Regions from separate parts of the Streptomyces sp. NPDC002520 genome, predicted to be linked through region 2. Evidence: riboswitches for the same ligand, from Rfam matches in the RefSeq annotation. Region 2 holds a riboswitch; each other region holds the start of a gene.

Region 1 (4,114 bases), on a different contig from region 2:
GGTTGGCAGCACTGGACCTTCTGGCAGTACGACATCCAGGGCGGTCTGCCGGGTGACCAGAATCTCTTCAACGGGCCGCAGAGCCGGCTGCGGGCCTTCGCGCGCGGCCGTTGACCAAGGGGCACCTGAGGCGCCGGACACGAACAGACGCGAACGGAACCCCGACCCCCCGTTTGTGACACCCCTACGCCCGCCTCAGTTCACCTTCCGTTCACCCAGGTTGCCTACGGTCCAACAGCCAATGACCTCGAACGATTGCCTGGGTAAATGGAAAACTTCTCGCTGATCCTCGCGATTGTGGTGGTAACCGCACTCGCGTTTGATTTCACGAACGGTTTTCACGACACCGCCAACGCGATGGCCACGACCATCTCGACCGGTGCGCTCAAGCCCAAGGTCGCGGTGGCCATGTCCGCCGCCCTCAACCTTGTGGGCGCCTTCCTCTCCGTGGAGGTCGCCAACACGATCTCCAAGGGTCTCGTCGATGAGAACGGCATTCGTCCCGAGGTCATCTTCGCCGCCCTCACCGGCGCGATCCTCTGGAACCTGCTGACCTGGCTGGTGGGACTGCCCTCCAGCTCCTCGCACGCCTTGATGGGCGGCCTGGTCGGGGCCACCGTCGCCTCCGCCGGCTTCGGCGCCGTCCACGGTGACGTCCTGGTCACCAAGGTTCTGCTCCCGGCGGTCGCCGCACCGCTCGTGGCCGGTCTCGCGGCGATGCTCGCCACCCGCTTCTCCTACGGCATCGGCAGGAACGCCGGCGGCGAGGCCACCCGCAAGGGCTACCGCGCCGGCCAGATCGCCTCCGCCGGCCTGGTCTCCCTCGCCCACGGCACCAACGACGCGCAGAAGACGATGGGCATCATCACCCTCGCGCTCGTCGCGGGCGGCACGATCGCCCCCGGTTCCAACCCTCCCACCTGGGTGATCCTCTCCGCGGGTCTGGCCATCGCGCTCGGCACCTACATCGGCGGCTGGCGCATCATCCGCACCATGGGCAAGGGCCTGACCGACCTGGAGCCGCAGCAGGGCTTCGCCGCGCAGACCAGCGCCGCCACGGCCATCCTGGCCTCCTCGCACCTGGGCTTCTCCCTCTCCACCACGCACGTCGTCTCCGGCTCGGTGATGGGTGCGGGCCTCGGCCGCAAGGGTGGCGTGGTCCGCTGGTCCACCGCGACCCGGATGTTCATCGCCTGGGTGCTGACCCTCCCGGCCGCCGCCCTGGTCGCCGCGGGCGCCGAGTCCGTGACGGACCTGGGCGACTGGGGCACCGGGCTCGTCGCCGTCTTCCTCGTCGCCGCCAGCGCCACGATCTGGAAGGTCTCCCGCCGCGAGGTCGTCGACCACACCAACGTCACCCACGACGGCACCACCGAGCCCGCCGGCGTGGTGACCACCGCCATCGCCGCGGTGACCCCGCCCCCCGCCGGCACGGTCGGCGAGGGCCTGACGGCCACCATCGCGGCTCCGGCCATCGCCGACCCGGCCCCGGCGACCCCGCCGGCCGCCACGGTCTGACCCCGAGCACCCGGTACCTGAAGGAAGCATCCCCATGAAGATCGACTGGGCGGCCATCGGCTCCGTCTTCGGTGTCAGCCTCGTGGCGACCGTCGGCCTGGTGGCCCTGTTCACCCTCGGTGTCACCGGCCTCTCCCGCCGGGAGAAGGCCGCGGCGCAGGGCAACTCGGCGGCGCTCGCGGTGACCGGCGCGTACATCTGCTTCGCCGCCTGCGCGGCCGCCGTGGCGTACGGCATCTACCTGATCGTGGTCAAGGCCTGAACCCCGGGTCCACGGCCCGGACCTGACCGACCGTCCGGAAGACTCCGCCCCCGAAGTGTTCGGGGGGCGGAGTCTTTCGCGTGCCCCCACATCGCGCGACCGGCGCCGATGTGGGGCTCGGCACACTCTCCCCACGCAGGTCAACGGCAAGTTGACGGCTCTTCCGGGGGCGTGGTGGACTGCCGGGGCCATGTACGGCGGCAGAAGAGGAAGCCGGTGCGAATCCGGCGCGGTCCCGCCACTGTCACCGGGGTAGAAACCCCGGGAGCCAGGAACTCTCGCCGCCGGTCTCGTCGAACCAGGGCGTGGACACCCTGAGTGAGGACATATCGCCATGCTCGGCTGCCGATCGAGAACCCGTACCAGGACTGCGCCTTCGCCCACGGCCGGCTGAGCCGATGGGTGCCGATCGCTCGTACGCGTACGGCGCCGCCGCCGGCCTCCTGGGCGACCTGCTCCTCGGCGATCCGCGCCGCGGGCATCCCGTCGCCGTGTTCGGGCGTGCGGCCGGCGCCGTGGAAGGCGCGTTGTGGCACGACCACCGCGGCTGGGGTGCGCTGCACACCGCCGTGTGCGCCGGAGGCGCCGTCGCGCTGGGTGTCGTGGCCGAGCGCGCCGTGCGCCGCTCCCCCGCCGCGACCGTCGCGCTGACCGCCGCCGCCACGTGGGCCGTCGTCGGGGGCACCTCGCTGGCCCGGGAGGCCCGGACCGTCGGGCGTGCCCTTCAGGCCGGGGACGTGGCGGCCGCCCGTGCGCGGCTGCCGCACCTGTGCGGCCGGGACCCGCAGGCCCTCGACGCCGACGGGATCGCCCGTGCGGTGGTCGAGTCGGTCGCCGAGAACACCTCCGACGCCGTCGTGGGCGCACTGGTGTGGGGAGCGGTCGGCGGGGTGCCGGGGCTGCTCGGGTTCCGGGCGGTCAACACCCTGGACGCGATGGTGGGCCACAAGTCCCCCCGCTTCCGGCGCTACGGCTGGGCCTCCGCCCGCCTGGACGACGTCGCCGGCTGGCCGGGGGCCCGGCTGACCGCCGTACTGGCCACGCTCGCCGGACCCGATCCGCGCGGTGCCGTACGGGCATGGAAGGCGGACGCGGCGAGCCATCCGAGCCCCAACGCCGGTCCCGTCGAGGCGTCGTTCGCGGGCGCCCTCGGGGTGCGCCTCGGCGGGACGCTGTCCTACGGCGGGCGCGTCGAACACCGGCCCGTGCTCAACGGGGGCGCCGGGCGCGCCGTCCGCGTCACCGACATCGACCGGGCGGTACGGCTGTCCCGGCGCGTCGGCCTGCTCGCGCTCGGCACCACGGTGGCCGCGCGCGTCCTCCTCAAGAACCTGAAAGGACGGGGCGAGTGAACGGTGGTCTCCTCGTCGCCGGCACCACCTCCGACGCCGGCAAGAGCGTCGTGACGGCCGGGATCTGCCGGTGGCTGGTGCGCCAGGGCGTCAAGGTGGCGCCCTTCAAGGCGCAGAACATGTCCCTCAACTCCTTCGTGACCCGCGAGGGCGCGGAGATCGGCCGCGCGCAGGCCATGCAGGCCCAGGCGTGCCGGATCGAGCCGACCGCGCTGATGAACCCCGTGCTGCTCAAGCCGGGCGGTGAGCAGAGCAGTCAAGTGGTGCTGCTGGGCAAACCGGTGGGCGAGATGAGCGCGCGCGGCTACCACGGCGGGCGCCAGCAGCAGCTGCTCGGCACCGTGCTGGACTGCCTGGCCGAGTTGCGGGGCACGTATGACGCGGTGATCTGTGAGGGGGCCGGTTCGCCCGCCGAGATCAATCTGCGGCGCACGGACATCGTCAACATGGGGATCGCGCGGAACGCGCGGCTGCCCGTCCTCGTCGTCGGCGACATCGACCGCGGCGGTGTCTTCGCCTCCTTCTTCGGGACCGTCGCCCTGCTCTCGCCCGAGGACCAGGAGATGGTCGCGGGCTTCCTGGTCAACAAGTTCCGGGGCGACGTGTCGCTGCTGGAGCCCGGCCTGGACATGCTGCACGGGCTCACCGGGCGGCACACCTACGGCGTGCTGCCGTTCCGGCACGGGCTCGGCATCGACGAGGAGGACGGCCTGAGGGTGTCGCTGCGCGGCACCGTCCGCGAGTCCACGGTCGCCCCGCCGCACGGCGAGGACGTGCTGCGGGTCGCCGTCTGCGCGATCCCGCTCATGTCCAACTTCACCGACGTGGACGCGCTGGCCGCCGAACCGGGCGTCGTCGTGCGGTTCGTGGACCGGCCGGAGGAACTGGCGGACGCGGACCTGGCGGTGGTCCCGGGCACGCGCGGGACCGTACGGGCGCTGGAGTGGCTGCGCGAGCGGGGTCTCGCCGACGCGCTGGTCCG
Region 2 (4,114 bases):
CTCGCCGAGGTCTACGACGTCCATCTCGCCGAGGCCGAGGAGATCATCGAGACCTCCCTGGCCACCCCGCGCGAGGCCGGCCTGCTCGGCACCGACGTCGGCCTGCCGATGCTGATGCTCTCCCGCCACTCCGTGGACCGCGAGGGCAAGCCGGTGGAGTGGGTGCGCTCGGTCTACCGAGGGGACCGGTACAAGTTCGTCGCCCGCCTCAAGAGGCCTGTGGACTGAGGGGAGTCGGCGTCTTCACGCCGTGCGCGCCGAATCGGCATACCGATATCCGGACGAGGTCTTTCGCTTCCACGACGCCGTCACCTAGATTGCCTGCGCATTGCACAGGTGAGCACCGAGGGGACGGAGCCGTGGCATGTCGGAAACACCTGAAGTGAGACCACCGGTGGTAACACCGGTCCGCGTCGTCATCGCCCTGTGTCTCGCCGTGCCGTTCGTGGCGATGCTGTGGGTCGGCTCGTACGCCAAGACGGACCCGACGTTCATCGGGATCCCGTTCTTCTACTGGTACCAGATGCTCTGGGTGCTGATCTCGACCGCCCTCACCATGGTCGCCCACCAGCTCTGGCAGCGTGACCAGCGTGCCCGCAGGGCCACCCGGGGCGGGGGTGCGGCGAAGTGAAGAACGGCGTCAACGGCGTCGCGCTCGGCGTCTTCATCTTCTTCTTCCTGGCCGTCACGGTCATGGGCTTCCTCGCCGCACGCTGGCGCAAGGCCGACAACGAGCACTCCCTGGACGAGTGGGGGCTCGGCGGCCGGTCCTTCGGCACCTGGATCACCTGGTTCCTGCTCGGCGGCGACCTGTACACGGCGTACACCTTCGTCGCCGTACCGGCGGCGATCTACGCGGCGGGCGCGGCCGGCTTCTTCGCGGTGCCGTACACGATCCTGGTCTACCCGCTGATCTTCACCTTCCTGCCGCGCCTGTGGTCGGTCTCGCACCGCCACGGGTACGTCACGACCTCCGACTTCGTGCGCGGACGGTTCGGCTCGAAGGGCCTGTCGCTGGCGGTGGCCGTCACCGGCATCCTCGCGACGATGCCGTACATCGCGCTCCAGCTCGTCGGCATCCAGGCCGTCCTGGACGTGATGGGCGTCGGCGGCGGGGAGAACACCAACTGGTTCGTGAAGGACCTGCCGCTGCTCATCGCCTTCGGTGTCCTCGCGGCCTACACCTACTCCTCGGGTCTGCGCGCCCCGGCCCTGATCGCGTTCGTGAAGGACACGCTGATCTACGTCGTCATCGCGGTGGCGATCATCTACATCCCGATCAAGCTGGGCGGCTTCGACGACGTCTTCGCCAAGGCCGGTCAGGCGTTCAGCCAGGTCAACCCGGCCACCGGCAAGCCGCGCGGCGCGCTCGCCCCGCCGGAGGCCGGCCAGTGGACGTACGCCACGCTGGCGCTCGGCTCGGCCCTCGCGCTGTTCATGTACCCGCACTCGATCACCGCGACCCTGTCGTCCAGGAGCCGTGAGGTGATCCGCCGCAACACCACGCTCCTGCCCCTGTACTCGCTCATGCTCGGCCTGCTGGCCCTGCTGGGCTTCATGGCGATCGCGGCCGGCGTGAACGTCACCAACGGCCAGCTGGCGATCCCGCAGCTGTTCGAGAACATGTTCCCGGACTGGTTCGCGGGCGTGGCCTTCGCGGCCATCGGCATCGGCGCCCTGGTCCCCGCGGCGATCATGTCCATCGCGGCGGCGAACCTCTTCACCCGCAACATCTACAAGGACTTCATCAAGCCGGACGCCACGCCGAAGCAGGAGGCCCAGGTCTCCAAGTTCGTCTCGCTGCTGGTGAAGGTCGGCGCCCTGGTCTTCGTCCTCACCATGGACAAGACGGTCGCCATCAACTTCCAGCTGCTGGGCGGCATCTGGATCCTGCAGACCTTCCCCGCGCTGGTCGGCGGCCTGTTCACCCGGTGGTTCCACCGCTGGGCCCTGCTCGCGGGCTGGGCGGTCGGCATGGTCTACGGCACGGTCGCCGCGTACGGGGTCGCCTCCCCGACCCAGAAGCACTTCGGCGGCTCGGCGAAGGAGATCCCCGGCATCGGCGAGATCGGCTACATCGGTCTCACGGCGTTCGTCCTGAACGTCGCCGTCACGGTGGTCCTCACCCTCGTCCTCAAGGCCGTGAAGGCCCCCGAGGGCATCGACGAGACCCGGCCGCAGGACTACACGGCGGACGCGGGCGACGCGGGCGTGGAGACGGAACTGACGGGCGCCGCCCACTAGGGCACACCCGCAGCGGGCCGCCGGGGGACGAACCCACGGCGGCCCGCTTCCTCTTGCCCGCCGTCATACACAAGTTGACACTCTGAAGCCAGCACAACACACAACAGACACAACATCTGGGGGTGCCACGACAGCCCGGCACTAGATGTATGCTCATCCTCGCTGTCGCCACAGGGGAATCCGGTGCGAATCCGGAACTGTCCCGCAACGGTGTACTTGTGCACGTCCGCCCGCACGACGGAGAGCGTCGCACAGGAGTCAGTCCGAGGACCTGTCGGCAGCGCGCACCCGGCCGCCCGGCTCGGGTGCCTTCAGACGTCCGGGCCTCGTGGAGTGGGCCGGTGGACGCGACGCCGTGCGCGCTCGTGGCTGCCCCCTGCCCTCCGCCAGGCCCTGTGCCGAGCGAGGGAGAGCCCCACGTGACCATCGCGCCAGCCGATCCGGCTTCAGCCATCCCGGCGACCGAGGCCCCGGTGGAGACCGACGGTCCCGGTGCCGCGCTGCTGCGGACCCTGACCGAGCTGACCGCCGACCTGCCCGACGCCGACCCCGGCCGGGTCGCCGCCGCCGCGCTGCGCGGCCGGTCGGCGCGGGCGGACTCCGACGTCGCCGCGGAACTGCGCGAACTCGCCACGGAGGCCGCCGCCGGCCTGATCTCCGAGGACCCCGCCTACTCGCGGCTGGCCGCCCGCCTGCTGACCCTCTCGATCCGCGCGGAGGCCGCCTCGCAGGGCGTGACCTCCTTCACCGAGTCGGTGGCCGTGGGCCATCGCGAGGGTCTCGTCGCCGACCGCACCGCCGCGTTCGTGCGGCTGCACGCCGAGCGACTGAACGCGCTGGTCGACCCGGCCGCCGACGACCGCTTCGGCTACTTCGGCCTGCGCACCCTGCACAGCCGCTACCTGCTGCGCCACCCGCTCACCCGTCAGGTGATCGAGACGCCCCAGCACTTCATGCTGCGGGTGGCGAGCGGTCTGGCCGAGGACGACACCGTGCGCGCCCTCGACGAGGTCGCCGCGCTCTACGGCCTGATGAGCCGCCTCGACTACCTGCCCTCCTCGCCCACGCTCTTCAACTCCGGTACGCGGCACCCCCAGATGTCGTCCTGCTACCTCCTCGACTCCCCGCTGGACGAGCTGGACTCCATCTACGACCGCTACCACCAGGTCGCCCGCCTCTCGAAGCACGCCGGCGGCATCGGTCTGTCGTACTCCCGCGTCCGGGCGCGCGGTTCGCTGATCCGGGGCACCAACGGGCACTCCAACGGCATCGTCCCGTTCCTGAAGACCCTCGACGCCTCGGTGGCCGCCGTGAACCAGGGCGGCCGGCGCAAGGGCGCCGCCGCGGTCTACCTGGAGACCTGGCACTCCGACATCGAGGAGTTCCTGGAGCTGCGCGACAACACCGGTGAGGACGCCCGGCGTACGCACAACCTGAACCTCGCGCACTGGATCCCGGACGAGTTCATGCGCCGGGTCAACGCCGACGGGCAGTGGTCGCTGTTCTCCCCGGCGGACGTGCCCGAGCTGGTCGACCTGTGGGGCGAGGAGTTCGACGCCGCCTACCGCAAGGCGGAGGAGGCCGGGCTCGCGAAGAAGACCATCCCGGCCCGTGACCTGTACGGCCGCATGATGCGCACCCTCGCGCAGACCGGCAACGGCTGGATGACCTTCAAGGACGCCGCCAACCGCACCGCCAACCAGACGGCCCTGCCGGGCCACGTCGTCCACTCCTCCAACCTCTGCACGGAGATCCTGGAGGTCACCGACGACGGGGAGACGGCGGTCTGCAACCTGGGCTCGGTGAACCTGGGTGCCTTCGTCGACACGGCGGCCGGCGACATCGACTGGGAGCGGCTGGACGAGACGGT
Region 3 (4,114 bases), on a different contig from region 2:
CGCGCCTCGTACCACGCCAGCAAGCACGGCGTCATCGGTCTGACCGGCAGCGCCGCCCTGGAGTACGCCCCGCGCGGCGTCCGCATCAACGCGATCTGCCCTGGCACCGTCGACACCCCCATGGTGAGCGACATGATCGCCAAGGGCGAACTCGACCGTGCCGAGGCCGAAGCGAACCAGCCGATCCACCGTCTCGGCACCGCCGACGAGGTTGCGCAAGCCGTCCTGTGGTTGTGCAGCCCCGGCGCCGGCTTCGTCGTCGGCGTCGCGCTGCCCGTCGACGGCGGCTACGTCGCCCAGTGACCACCGAGCCGGCGAGCGGCTCCCCCGGTGGGGCCGACCCGATACGCAGCAAGGAGTGACAGCATGCCCAAGCAGTCCGCGCCCAAGGACCTGGAGGCAATCGCACCCAAGCTCGTCGAGGTCACCAACGAGGTGCTCTTCGGTGACGTATGGGAACGTCCCGGGCTCTCACCGCGCGACCGCAGCCTGGTGACCGTCAGTGTCCTCGCCGCGCTCTACCGCAGCGAACAGCTGCCCTATCACCTGGGCGTGGCGCTGGCGAACGGCCTGAGCGTCGAGGAGCTCTCCGAGGCCATCACCCACCTGGCCTTCTACGCCGGCTGGCCCAACGCCATGACCGCGATCAACCAGCTCAAGAAGCTCACCGAAGAGCGCGACTCCTGATACCCGCACACCACTTCCCTGCAGCCGCACAGCAAGGAACCCCTTCCGTGGAAATCGTCACGCAGACCCCGACCGCCAAGGCCCCCGCCGTGCGCTTCACCGGCGACGTCTACCTCAACATGATCGAGGCCCCCGCCGAGCCGGCCCGGCTGGCGACCGCCCTGGTCCGCTTCACCCCCGGTGCCCGCACCAACTGGCACTCCCACGCCAACGGCCAGACCCTCTACATCACCGACGGTGTCGGCCTCGTCGGCACCCGTGACGGCGACGTCGTACGCGTCAGTGCCGGCCAGACCGTCAAGTGCCCGCCCGGTGAGGAGCACTGGCACGGCGGCACCGACACCACGCTCATGGCACACATCGCCATGGTCGTCGGCGATGCTCACGGTGACGGCACCACCTGGCTGGAACCCGTGACCGACGAGCAGTACGCCGCAGCGCTCGCCACCGCCACCCGCTGAGGGCCCCTGGGACGGTCGATGCGCGAGTGATGGGACGCACGCCCGGCCACTCAATCTGTGGCGGTGCCAGGAGGCGTTCTCATGGACACGCGGCGCTCATGAGCGTGAGGCGGCTGAGCAGGTAGTCGTAGAGACCAGGCGTCGCGCCCGCCTCTGATGATCTGCTCGGGGCGGTCGTGCGGCGGGGTCGGCCGGGGCCGGCGGTTGCCGGTGAGAAGACGATCACCTCTCGGGAAGGCCGCACCGCATCAGGTGCCGCGCTGTGCGAAAGCTGACGGGCCGACCCCGCCATCCCTCATGTTGCTGCATTCATTTTGTTGTTGCAAGATCATCGCAATAGAGGTCTAGGCTGTCCCCGGACGATCACCCACCCGGAAAGGGGACGTGCCTGATGGGCACCTACGCGCTTCCTGACCTGCCGTACGACTACTCCGCGCTGGCGCCTGCCATCACCGGGGAGATCCTGGAACTGCATCACGCCAAGCACCACGCCGCCTACGTCAAGGGCGCCAACGACACGCTGGAGCAGCTCGCCGAGGCCCGCGAGAAAGACCAGATCACGCCGACCGGGCTGGTCGGGCTGGAGAAGACGTTCGCCTTCAACCTCTCCGGGCACGTCCTGCACTCGATCTTCTGGCAGAACCTGTCCCCGGACGGCGGCGACCGCCCCGACGGAGCCCTCGCCGGTGCCATCGACGAACACCTCGGCGGCTTCGAGCAGTTCAAGAAGCAGCTCACCGTGGCCACCAGTAGCGTGCAGGGCTCCGGCTGGGGCGTGCTCGCCTGGGAGCCCCTCGGTAAGCGCCTGATCGTGGAGCAGGTCTACGATCACCACGGCAACGTCGGCCAGGGCAGCACCCCGCTCCTGGTCTTCGACGCCTGGGAGCACGCCTACTACCTGCAGTACAAGAACGTCCGCCCCGACTACGTCACCAAGCTGTGGGACCTGGTCAACTGGGAGGACGTCGCCGCCCGTTACAGCGCGGCGGCCGGTGCCTGATCACCTCTGACGGATCGTACGTCCGCCGCTCAGTCGCCGTCGGCGATGCAGTGCTTCAGCAGGTCGGCGGCGACGGGGTCGACGATCCGGTAACGCACCACACGCCCCTCCTTCTCACCCACGACAACGCCTGCGGCGCGGAGCAGGCGGAGGGCCTGGGACACGGCGGGGTCGTTCATACCGGTCGCGACCGCGAGGTCCGAGACGGCGAGGGGTCCTGCTCGGTCCAGGGCCAGAAGGAGGGCGAGGCGTCCAGGGTCGGAGAGCAGGGAGAACCGCTCGGCCCAGGCGTGGACGTGGCCGGGCTCGCCGATGGCGGCGATGGCGTCGCAGACCCGGTGTCCGTCGATGGTGCGGCGGTCGGCGCGCTCGGCGGGGACGAGGTGCATGGGGGCATTCTCCCAGTGGGCCCGATGTGATCTTGAATACCCGCGTGGCTGCGCAGCTATGCAGGGGAAGGCTGCCGCCCCTACGGTTGCGGGGCCGTGGTGTTCGGGAAGACCGGTGACAGTCCCTCGTGGTTCGAGGGGCTCAGGCCGGAGCGGCCCTCGCCACTGTGATCGGGGAGTTTCCGTCCCAGTTGTGCACGGTCACTGTTCGCCGCCAGGGGGATGGGAAGGCCGGGACGGACACGCGTCACCCGTAAGCCAGGAGACCGGCCACGGCATCTCACGAAGTGATCCACGAGGTGCTGGAGCGTGACCGTATGACCCTGCCCACAGGACCCACCGGGCCCACCGAACTCACCACGTTTCAGTGGCGGCGCGAGGACACCGTCCGCACCGCCGGACTCCTGGCGGTGATAGCCGCCCTGCACGTCGTCGCCTTCGGGGTGCTGTTCCTGCTCGTCGTGCCCGGCCACTACGAGATCGGCTCGGAGGCGTTCGGCATGGGGCTCGGTGTGACCGCGTACACGCTGGGGATGCGGCACGCCTTCGACGCCGATCACATCGCCGCGATCGACAACACCACTCGCAAGCTGATGGCCGACGGCAAGCGGCCGGTCTCGGTGGGCTTCTGGTTCGCGCTCGGCCACTCCAGCGTGGTGGTCGTCATGGCCGCCCTGGTCGTGGGCGGCGCACAGCTCGCCGGCACCCTGATGAACGACGACTCCCGTACCCACCAGGTCCTGGGCATCGTCGGCACGACTGTCTCCGGGGCCTTCCTGTATCTCATCGCCGCGCTCAACCTCGTGGCGCTCGCCGGAATCCTGCGGGTCTTCAGGGCGATGCGCTCCGGCACGTACGACGAGGCCGCTCTCGAACAGCACCTGGACTCACGGGGGTTCATGAACCGTGTCCTGGGCCGCTTCACCAAGTCCATCACGCGCCCTGGACAGATGTTCCCGCTCGGCTTCCTCTTCGGCCTCGGCTTCGACACCGCCACCGAGGTCACCCTGATGGTGATGGCGGGCAGCGGCGCGGCGGCCGGCCTGCCCTGGTACGCGCTCCTCTGCCTGCCGCTGCTGTTCGCCGCCGGGATGAGCCTGTTCGACACCCTCGACGGCACCTTCATGAACTTCGCCTACCAGTGGGCCTTCTCCAACCCGGTCCGCAAAGTCTTCTACAACCTCACCATCACCGGCCTGTCCATCGCCGTCGCCTTCCTCATCGGCACCATCGAGCTCGTCGGCGTACTCCACGACAAGTTCGACCTGCGCGACGACGTCACCGGCTGGATCGCCGGGCTGGACTTGGACAACGTCGGCTACATCATCGTCGGGGTGTTCGTTGCCGTGTGGGCCGCGGCGCTGGCGTACTGGCGGCTCGCCAAAGTGGAACAGAGGTGGGCAGCCCGCCTTGCCGAGGGCAGTTGACGTGCGGATCACTTGCCCGCCGTCTCAAGGCAGGGCGATGCCGTCCAGCTTGCCCGCCTTGGCGTCGTCGACCAGGTGGGAGAACTGGTCGGCGCTCATCTGGACGTGCTGGCCGAAGTCGTCGGTCAGCACGATCCGGCGCTCGGCCGG
Region 4 (4,114 bases), on a different contig from region 2:
GTGGCGCACAGGGTCCACGGCCCGACCACCAGGCTGTCCTCGTTCCGTTCGCGGAGCAGCCCGGGATGGCTGAGCGCACTCACCGACACGTACCGCATGGAACGTCACCGACTTCCGGCATGGGACGCACCGCCGGACACCTCAAGCGTAGGCGGAACCGGGAGGCCGTTCCCTCCGGCGCGGTGCTCCCTGGTCTCCGGGCCGGGCGTACCTTCGTACGGACGCAGACGCAGCCGTGCGGATCCGATCCCACGGACCCGTTCGTACAGACCCGTCCGTACAAACCCGTCCGCACAAACCCGATCGCACAGAGCCGGTCGCACAGAGCCGGTCGTCCGGACTCGGCTCCGGCGCCCACCCCGGCCGAACCACAAGGAGCAACCGCGTGACCAGCCGTGTCACCCTCATCTCCCCGGCGATCACACCATCGCTGCGGCGTGCCCGCTTCGACGACGGTGACTCGATCGAGGACAGTGCGGCTGTGCGGGCCGGATCGGCGGCGACGTCCCTGCGCGCCGCCGGGCGCGCCTTCGCCTCCCCCAGCGTGCGCTGCCGGGAGACGGCCTCGGCACTCGGCCTCGACGCCTCGGAGCAGCCGGATCTCTCGGGCCTGGACGTCGGCCGGTGGCGCGGGCGGACGCTGGAGGAGGTCGGTGCCGAAGAGCCCGAATCGGTGGCTCGCTGGCTGGCCGACCCGGACGCCGCACCGCATGGCGGGGAATCGGTACGGGAGTTGTGCGCGCGGGTCGTCCGTTGGTGGGAAGCGGCGGGGTCGGGCGACGGAGGGACGGTCGCCGTGGTGGAGCCGGAGGTCGTACGGGCTGTGGTGGCGCACGTGTTGGGAGCACCCGCGTCCGCGTTCTGGCGCGTCGACGTCCCGCCGCTCACGGCAACGGAGTTCACCGGCCGGTCCGGGCGCTGGAACATGCGGGTGGGGCACGTCCTCGCCGCGTCGAAGGACGTCGTATGACGGGTGCCCGGAGCGTCCCGTCCCGGTGGCGACGAGCGCCTGCGCCGGTTCCCCGAGAGCGTGAAAAGGCCCCCGGACGGTCATCCGTCCCCGAGGGCCCTCTCTCATGTCCTGAAGGTCAGTGCGCGGCCGGCACCGCCCGCCCCGACGCGGAGGTCGCGGGCTTCGGGTTCAGCAGTCGTTCGGCCAACTCGCCGAAGAGCAGGCCGAAACCGCCCCAGAGGACGGCCTGGACGGCCAGGGCCGACAGCCGGAACCGCCACAGCAGGGTGGCCGGGAATTCCTTCGGCACCTCGTTGACGGCCGGAAGGAAGGCGTAGGCCAGACCGATCACCAGGAGGAAGCCGGCCACCGCGACGACGGTGGCGTACCAGGTGCCCAGCCGGGGTGCGAGCCGCTTGCCCAGGATGGTGGCGGCGACCGCGAGCAGCACGCTGAGCAGCATCATCAGGAAGTACAGGCCGGTCCGCTTGCCGATGGTGTCGGGGTCTCCGACCGACGGCGGGTTGGCCGGGTACTTCAGGAACGGCACGACGTAGACGGCGAGCAGAGCGCAGCCGGACAGCAGCAGCGCGGTCGCCCGCGGGGAGAAGCGGCCCACGCGGCCGAGCGCGACGCAGAAGGCGAGCGCGGCGACGCCGCCGAAGGCGACTCCGTAGACCAGGACACCGGTGGCGAGACCGGCGGTGGACTGCAGGGAACGCGAGACGACTTCCATCTCGTGCTCGTGGGCGTGGGCATGGGCTTCCTCGAAGCCGATCGCGCTGTCGATGTTCGGCTCACCGAGGAAGTACGCGACGCCGAGGGCGAGCACGCCGGCACCGAGGCCGGCGAGCATGCCCCGCACGAGCAGATTTCTTACCGTTGCGGAGTTCATGACGGGTGCGGCGTCCCCGGCTCAGTGGCAGGGGAAACCGAGCAGGTGGCGGCCGTCGTGCAGCCACTCGTGAACATCCGTGCCGTTGAACACGGAGGTGGCGCCCTGCTCGGCGCCGACGAAGTACAGCAGGACCAGCATCAGGACACCGAAGAAGACCGCCCACGGGGCGATGGTCTTCAGCGGCAGCGTGGCGGGTACGACGGGGGTGGTGGCTGTCGGCTGGGCGACGGTCTGCGCCATGGCAGGACCTCCTCTGGGAGTTCGCGTCCCATCTCGGTGGTGCACAGGACGACGGCCACGGGTCTGACTCACGAAACACCCCCCTTGGAGGGCGCCTCGCACACAGTGGCGCGACCGTGCCGGGCTCTCACCGGCTTCCGTCGTACCGTCGTCGATATCGGACAGACCGTACCGCGTGACGAGTGCATGGCCAAGACCGCACCAACTGACGCGATCTTGCTCTCGCGCCAGTGACCCGTCGGTGACCCATCGGGCGGCAGGCGGGCCGTCCGGTGCCGGAAACCCGGTGGAGCCGCGACGCACGCTCTGCCTAAGGTCGCGGGATGAGTACTCGTACCTTCCGTATCACCGTCCGCGGCGCCTTCGACGACCTCGGCGACGCGCAGCGGGCCGAGTTGCTGGCCGACGCCGCCGAGCACGACGTGCTGCACTCCGCCTACACGCCCGAAGGGCATCTCAGCTACGACATCGCCGCCCGGCCGGCCTTCGTCTTCCGCTTCTCGGACACCGGGGAGGAAGAGGAGGACATCCTGGAGGCGACGGAACGGGCCGAGGAGGCGGCGAAGGCGTGGCTGACCGAGCGTGGCTACGGCTTCAAGAACCTCCGCTCCAGCGCCGAGGACCTCTCGCAGGCGCCCCTGGGGAAGCGGCAGCGACGCAACGCGCGCATCAGGGGCGCATAAACTTGAGTACTCAAGGAGTAGGCAATGAATCGAGGAGCGGGAAATGACCGGCAATGACTGACGCGCTGGACGCGTCGTTGCGGCTGATGCGGGCGCAGGCCGCACTCGTACGGCGCTTCGACGCGAGCCTGGGTGGGCTGCACGGGGTGAGCCTGGCCGACTTCACGCTGCTGCTGCGGCTCGGCCAGGCGCCGGGCGGCCGGATGCGCAGAGTCGATCTGGCCGAGGCACTGGGGCTGACCGCCTCCGGGGTGACCCGAGGGCTGGCGCCCCTGGAGCGGATCGGACTGGTGACCCGCGAGGCTGACGCCCGTGACGCGCGCGTGGCCTACGCCTCGCTGACCGACACCGGACGGCGACTGCTGACGGAGATGCGGCGCACGGCCGAGGAGACCGCCGCCGAGTTCTTCACCGCACCACCCTGGGGCGAGGGGGACATCGGACTGCTCTCCACCCTGCTGACCCGCCTCGGCGGCACTGGTCTGCCCGGCCTCGGTGGCCCGCCCCGATGATCCCCTGCCGCGATCCCCTGCCGCATTCGGAATCCGGCCACAAGATGACCTGAACTCGCCGTGTTTCAGGTCACGTTGAGATGTGATCGGATTGTGAGGGGTACGTGCGCGCAGGCATGGCATGCTCATGCCTCACCACTGAGTTACCGACCGGTTCTACCTCACGGTAGCCGGGCCTGTGGTCATTCTTCGCCCGCCACGGGCCTGTGGTGTTTCTTCGCCACCCCCCACTCCACACAGGACTGACCTTGCGCAGACCCATGAGGCACAGGCGTGCCCTGCTGCCCGCCTTCGCCGTGACCACTCTCCTCGTCGCCGCCGGCTGTTCCTCGCCCGCACCGCATACCGAGCGGGCCGCGGCAGGGCACGGCAAAGAGATCCGGGCCACCGACGGCCACGCCGCCGGCCAGAACCACTCGCTCACCGTCGCGGCGGCCCCCGACGCGGCCGCGACCGCCACCGCAGGCCCGGCCGGCTCGGGTACGCGGGCGCACAAGACCACGCTGACCGTCAGCTCGTACGACAGCCGCAGCCGGCGTGCCGTCATCGCCAACGGCGGTGCCGGAAAAACGACTTCGCCCATCTCTCCTTCCTCCCCTTCCTCCCCTTCATCCCCTTCCTCTCCATCCTCCGCCGCCCCCTCCGCCTCCCCGGCCGCGCCTCACGGGGCCGCCGTGGGCGACGTCATCGCCAGCGCCCCGGCGCCCGGCGCACCCGACGGACTGCTGGCCCGGGTCACCAAGGTGATCGGCGAATCGGACCAGGGCACGGAGGTGCAGACCGAACCGGCCGACCTCAACGCCGTGTTGGGCGACGACACGGCCAAGGG

Evidence for each region. Region 2 has a riboswitch for cobalamin ahead of ACWD5D_RS33345 (ribonucleoside-diphosphate reductase subunit alpha). Riboswitches for the same ligand answer to the same signal wherever they lie in the genome.
Region 1: another riboswitch for cobalamin. It lies ahead of ACWD5D_RS38245 (cobalamin biosynthesis protein); the one in region 2 lies ahead of ACWD5D_RS33345 (ribonucleoside-diphosphate reductase subunit alpha).
Region 3: another riboswitch for cobalamin. It lies ahead of ACWD5D_RS17295 (HoxN/HupN/NixA family nickel/cobalt transporter); the one in region 2 lies ahead of ACWD5D_RS33345 (ribonucleoside-diphosphate reductase subunit alpha).
Region 4: another riboswitch for cobalamin. It lies ahead of ACWD5D_RS00235 (CbtB domain-containing protein); the one in region 2 lies ahead of ACWD5D_RS33345 (ribonucleoside-diphosphate reductase subunit alpha).

What each region holds. Positions count from the first base shown of each region.
Region 1 covers NZ_JBSFXG010000044.1:6,607-10,720, forward strand. The annotation lists gene ACWD5D_RS38230 (lysozyme) at 1-114, shown strand, start outside; gene ACWD5D_RS38235 (anion permease) at 268-1,518, shown strand; gene ACWD5D_RS38240 (hypothetical protein) at 1,553-1,780, shown strand; cobalamin riboswitch at 1,939-2,080, shown strand; gene ACWD5D_RS38245 (cobalamin biosynthesis protein) at 2,179-3,132, shown strand; gene ACWD5D_RS38250 (cobyric acid synthase) at 3,129-4,114, shown strand, end outside.
Region 2 covers NZ_JBSFXG010000032.1:31,558-35,671, forward strand. The annotation lists gene ACWD5D_RS33330 (GntR family transcriptional regulator) at 1-228, shown strand, start outside; gene ACWD5D_RS33335 (DUF3311 domain-containing protein) at 365-631, shown strand; gene mctP (monocarboxylate uptake permease MctP) at 628-2,244, shown strand; cobalamin riboswitch at 2,394-2,537, shown strand; gene ACWD5D_RS33345 (ribonucleoside-diphosphate reductase subunit alpha) at 2,664-4,114, shown strand, end outside.
Region 3 covers NZ_JBSFXG010000010.1:213,879-217,992, forward strand. The annotation lists gene ACWD5D_RS17270 (glucose 1-dehydrogenase) at 1-303, shown strand, start outside; gene ACWD5D_RS17275 (carboxymuconolactone decarboxylase family protein) at 367-687, shown strand; gene ACWD5D_RS17280 ((R)-mandelonitrile lyase) at 735-1,148, shown strand; gene ACWD5D_RS17285 (superoxide dismutase) at 1,540-2,148, shown strand; gene ACWD5D_RS17290 (ArsR/SmtB family transcription factor) at 2,178-2,537, opposite strand; cobalamin riboswitch at 2,618-2,826, shown strand; gene ACWD5D_RS17295 (HoxN/HupN/NixA family nickel/cobalt transporter) at 2,855-3,964, shown strand; gene ACWD5D_RS17300 (hypothetical protein) at 3,989-4,114, opposite strand, start outside.
Region 4 covers NZ_JBSFXG010000001.1:51,030-55,143, reverse strand. The annotation lists gene ACWD5D_RS00250 (PP2C family protein-serine/threonine phosphatase) at 1-98, opposite strand, end outside; gene ACWD5D_RS00245 (histidine phosphatase family protein) at 386-970, shown strand; gene ACWD5D_RS00240 (CbtA family protein) at 1,089-1,847, opposite strand; gene ACWD5D_RS00235 (CbtB domain-containing protein) at 1,869-2,090, opposite strand; cobalamin riboswitch at 2,126-2,276, opposite strand; gene ACWD5D_RS00230 (DUF6204 family protein) at 2,414-2,773, shown strand; gene ACWD5D_RS00225 (MarR family winged helix-turn-helix transcriptional regulator) at 2,827-3,285, shown strand; gene ACWD5D_RS00220 (hypothetical protein) at 3,546-4,114, shown strand, end outside.